2 regions of the Terrabacter sp. LjRoot27 genome follow, and region 1 is predicted to be linked to the other one. Evidence: riboswitches for the same ligand, from Rfam matches in the RefSeq annotation. Region 1 holds a riboswitch; the other holds the start of a gene.
The links. A riboswitch is a leader RNA that binds a small molecule or an ion and turns the genes downstream of it on or off. The one in region 1 is predicted to bind cobalamin.
Positions count from the first base shown of each region.

Region 2: another riboswitch for cobalamin. It lies ahead of ACSQ2D_RS09640 (SCO2322 family protein); the one in region 1 lies ahead of ACSQ2D_RS19945 (magnesium chelatase subunit D family protein).

Region 1 is NZ_CAXUSS020000001.1:4,324,314-4,326,756, forward strand. Features, by position in the region: gene ACSQ2D_RS19935 (hypothetical protein) at 1-62, shown strand, start outside; gene ACSQ2D_RS19940 (hypothetical protein) at 59-799, shown strand; cobalamin riboswitch at 830-950, shown strand; gene ACSQ2D_RS19945 (magnesium chelatase subunit D family protein) at 1,008-2,443, shown strand, end outside.
Region 2 is NZ_CAXUSS020000001.1:2,055,071-2,057,513, reverse strand. Features, by position in the region: gene ACSQ2D_RS09650 (serine hydrolase domain-containing protein) at 1-910, opposite strand, end outside; gene ACSQ2D_RS09645 (hypothetical protein) at 907-1,122, opposite strand; cobalamin riboswitch at 1,157-1,306, shown strand; gene ACSQ2D_RS09640 (SCO2322 family protein) at 1,400-2,143, shown strand; gene ACSQ2D_RS09635 (energy-coupling factor transporter transmembrane component T) at 2,159-2,443, shown strand, end outside.

The DNA.
Region 1 (2,443 bases):
CCGTCCTCGACGCCGTCGCGGCGAGCCTCGTCATGCGCACCGACGGCCTGGTGCCCGCATGAGCGTGACGTTCGACGCCACGACCACCCGACTGCGCCTCGACGCCGACGCCTTCATCACGCTCGTCGAGTACGCGACCGACCCCGAGGGTGCGTGCGAGGACGTCGTGGAGCGCCTCAGCGACGCCGGTGCCGTGGCCGACGGGGCGCCGCACCCGGTCCTGCGCAACGCGCTGGCCGCGGTCACGACCTCGCTCGGCTCGCTCCAGGTGCTCGTCACCGGACCCGACGGCGTCCGCCTCCACCAGGCCTGGGTGGCCTTCGTCAGCGCGATGCTCACCGACCTCGCCGACGGCACCTACGACTTCGCGGCCGTGAGCACCGAGTTCGTGCCGACGACCATCGCGCAGCTGACGAGGCTTCAGGCGCGCCCGCGCCTCGACGCGACGTCGGCCGTCGTCGACGAGTCCCTGCTCGACGACCTCGCCTCGAACTCCGCGTCAGCCCGCACCGCCGGCAGCGAGGCCCTCGCCGACCTGCTCGCCCCGTGGCCCCCGGCCTCCGCCGCCGTGCGTGCCGGTCGGTGGCAGCTCTCGGTCGTCGACATCGCCTTCCAGGCCCGGCAGCGCACCGTCGTGCGACGGCTCGCGTGGGTCGACGTGGACGCCGGCCTGCTCCGGGTCGAGGCCGACGAGCACGGGCCGACCCTGGTGCCGACGACGTCGACCGCCCTGTGGCGGGCCATCGTCTCGATCCTGCCGACCGACGCCGAGACGGACACCGAGGCGCAGTCGGCCTGAGCCACCGGGCGCCGCACCCCGGCGACGTGGCAGACTGCCGCTGGCGACTGGGAGAGGAATCCGGTGCGAATCCGGAGCGGTCCCGCCACTGTGAACCTCCGACCACGCGGTCGGCGGAAGCCAGGGCATCTCCCGTCGCTGGTCGCGCCCGCCGGGCGCGTCCGGTCCACCGACGCGGGCGCGGCACCCGCAGGAGGCACGCAGTCACATGCGCGACGGCTCGAACGACGTCCCGAACGACGTCTCGGACAACCCCGACCAGCACGGGTCCCCACCCGGCACCTTCCCCTTCTCGGCCGTCGTCGGCTCCGACGACCTGGCCCTCGCCCTCGTCCTCACGGCCGTCTCGCCCGAGGTGGGCGGCGTGCTCGTGCGCGGCGAGAAGGGCACGGCCAAGTCGACGATGGTGCGCGGCCTCGCGGCCGTGCTCCCCCGCCAGCAGGTCGTCGCCGGCTGCCGCTTCGGCTGCGCACCGGGCGACGGAGCCGGGTGCCCCGACGGACCGCACGACCCGGACGCCGAGGCCGGCACCCGCGCGGCCCGCCTCGTCGAGCTGCCGATCGGCGCCACCGAGGACCGCGTCGTCGGATCGCTCGACCTCGAGCGGGCGCTGGGACGCGGCGAGACGGCATACCAGCCGGGTCTGCTCGCGGCCGCGAACCGCGGCATCCTCTACGTCGACGAGGTCAACCTCCTCCACGACCACCTCGTCGACCTGCTGCTCGACGCGGCGGCCATGGGGCGCAACACCGTCGAGCGCGACGGCGTCTCGGTCTCGCACGCCGCCCGGATCGTGCTCGTCGGCACGATGAACCCCGAGGAGGGCGAGCTGCGCCCACAGCTGCTCGACCGCTTCGGGCTGACCGTCGAGGTCGCGGCGCCGCGGGAGCCTGCGCTGCGCGCCGAGGTCGTACGCCGCCGGCTGGCCTTCGACGCCGCACCGGGTGCGTTCGCGGCCCGGTTCGAGGACGACCAGGAGGCGCTGCGTGAGCGGATCGCCGACGCGCGGTCGCGGGTCGGCGCGGTCGTCCTGACCGACCAGGTGCTGACGAAGATCGCGACCGTGTGCGCTGCGTTCGAGGTCGACGGCCTGCGCGCCGACATCGTCACGGCGCGCGCCGCCGTCGCCCACGCGGCCTGGTCAGGCCGCACCGTGGTCACGGTCGCCGACGTGCGAGCGGCCGCACGTCTGGCCCTGCCGCACCGCCGGCGCCGCAACCCCTTCGACTCCCCCGGCCTCGACGAGGACCTCCTCGACGAGCTCCTCGGCGACGACGAGCCGGATCCCGAGCCCGAGCCCGACCCGGACCCGGGTGACGGCGGCGAACCGGAGCCCGGTGGTGACGAACCCGCCCGCGACGACGGCGAGGCGCGTCCGAGCACGTCGCCGGAGCCGGCACGGACCGACGGGCAGGAGTCGCCACGAGAGCCCCAGCCCCAGCGCGCCGAGGTCGAGCCGGGACCCAGCGAGAGCGGGGCTCCCGCGGCTTCGGCGGTGAGCGCTGCCGACGAGCCCTACCGCGCAAAGCTGTTGCGCGCCAAGGGGATCGGTCAGGGTGACCCCGGCCGACGGTCGGTCGCCCTGACGAGCACCGGGCGCCGCGTCGGCTCGACGAACAGCCACACCGGGCCGGTCCACCTGCC
Region 2 (2,443 bases), 2.3 Mb from region 1:
CGTGGCCGACGTAGACGCGGTCGCCGCGACGGCCCATGCCGAAGCCGAGCCCGTAGGCGCCGCTCCAGCCGTCGACGTCGGTCATGATGATCGGCCGGCACATCTCCTCGACGGTCTCGGGCCGCACGACCCGGTCGTCGGGGCTCGCGACGTAGGCCGCGTAGCGCGCCATGTCGGCGACGGTCGACCACAGGCCACCGAGCGGCGCCGTCGCGTTGAGCGTGAAGAGCGGCTCCTCGCTCGCGGTGCCGGCATAGGGGTCGACCTGGTAGCCGAGGGCGCGGTCGTCGGCGGGCGTCAGGCCGGTGCGGCTCATCCCGAGGGGCTCGAGCACGCGCTCGCGGACGACGTGCTCCCAGTCCCGTCCCGTGACGCGCTCGACGACCTGGCCGAGGAGGCCGTAGGCGAGGTTGGAGTAGTGGAAGGCGTGGTGGGCGGGGAGCACCTGCTCGGCCTGCTCGACGCCGGCCAGGAACTCCTCGCGCTCGGGCGCCACGAGGCTCTCCCAGATGTTGCCGACGGGCTCGCGCTGCAGTCCCGAGGCGTGGGCGAGCATCTGCCGCAAGGGAACCCGTGCGTGCCTGGTGCCGGGCACGTACGTCTCGAGCGCGTCGTCGAGCGACAGCAGCCCCTCGTCACGCAGCGACATGACGGCCAGCGCCGTGAACGTCTTCGTCACCGAGCCGATCATGAACTGCGTGTCGTCGGTGGCCGGTGCGGGCTGCGACCCGAGGCGGGCCGACCCCACGTGCGCCGACCAGACGAGCACGCCGTCGCGCACGACGCCGACGCTGACGCCCGGTGAGCGCCACGAGCGCTGGGCCGTGACGACCCGGGCGAGCAGGTCGCGCTCGAGCCCGGCCGACAGCGCCGTGTCCGACGGGTTGCCGGCGCCGAGCGGCGCGCTCACTCCGCGGCCCGCAGGCTCATCGGGCCGTAGACGACGGTGTCGTTCTCACGCAGGGTGACCGCCTCGACGCCGGCGTCGAGCAGCTCGCGCCACGACTCCCCGAGGTAGCTCTCGGCGTCGCTCTGGGTCGGGAAGCCCGACGTCGTCACGCCCTCCCCCTCCACCGGGTTGCCGTGCGCGTCGAGGAACAGCCAGGACCAGTCAGCACTCATGCGGCCACCCTAGTTGGCACGCCGTTTGACGGGCGGACGCCCCGCGTGCGACGGTTCGCCTAACCGAAGGACGATGGGGCAAGCCGGTGTGACTCCGGCGCTGACCCGCAACCGTGAAGCCACCTCCCGCCGCAGTGCGGCCCGGGGTGACCAGCCGGAAAACCCGCGTCCCACCGGCTCCTTTGTCAGTCTGTCGTGGAATGCGGACCGGAGTCACCCCGCCGGGCCGGCCTCAGCCAGCAGACCCGACATGGTGTCCGACCGCGAGGAGGAAACCGTGTCCCCTGTCCGTCGTGCCCCGCTCCGGGTCGTGCTCGCCGCGCTCGTCGCGGCCTGCCTCTCGGCCCTCACCATCGCGCCGGCCCACGCCGCCGCCTACCGCTACTGGGGCTTCTACCAGCTCTCCGACGGCGCCTGGACCTTCGCACAGAAGGGCCCGGACCAGACGGTCCCGAAGGACGGCAGCGTCGACGGCTGGCGCTTCGCCGTCGCCGACGAGGCCTCGACCCGCTACCCGCGCGCCGTCCTCACCTTCGACCAGGTCTGCGGCACGACCCCCGCCGAGGCGGGCAAGAAGCGCGTCGGTCTCGTCGTCGACTTCGGTCGTCCGGCCGACGCCGCCGACGGCGCCACCCCGCCCGAGCCGAAGGCCCTGTGCGCGGTCGTCGCCACGGACGCCACGAGCGCCGTGGTGCTCGCTCAGGCCGGTGACGTGCGCACCGAGAAGGGCCTCGTCTGCGGGGTGGACGGCTACCCGACGAGCGACTGCGGCGGTGCCGTCAAGGAGGTCAGCCCCGAGGCGAAGGCGGCGGACCAGCCGGTGACCATCGCCGCTCCGGCAGCCACACCGTCCGCGGCGGCCACGACCCCCGCCGCCTCGGGCACCGACGTCGCCGCAGCGCCGACGTCCGGCACCTCGGGTGGGACGGTCGCGGCATACGTCATCGCGGGCCTCGTCCTGCTCGCGCTCGTCGGCTACCTGCTCGTGCGCTCGCGTTCGCGCGCCCGCCAGGACGCCTGAGGAGCCCCGACGGACGTGGCGGGACTCCAGCGCAAGGCCCGGCTCCAGCACCCCGCAGCCTGGTGGCTGTGGGGGCTGGGCCTGGCCACCGCTGCGTCGCGCACGACCAACCCGGTCCTGCTGCTGCTCGTCATCGGCGTCTGCGTGCTCGTCGTCAGCGAGCGCCACGACCCCGCCACGGTCAACCCGCTGCCCGCCTTCCTCGTCATCGGTGCCGTCATCGTCGCCTTCCGCATCGTCATGACAGCGCTGCTCGGCAACGGCATCGTCGGCGAGACCGTCGTCATGACCCTGCCGAAC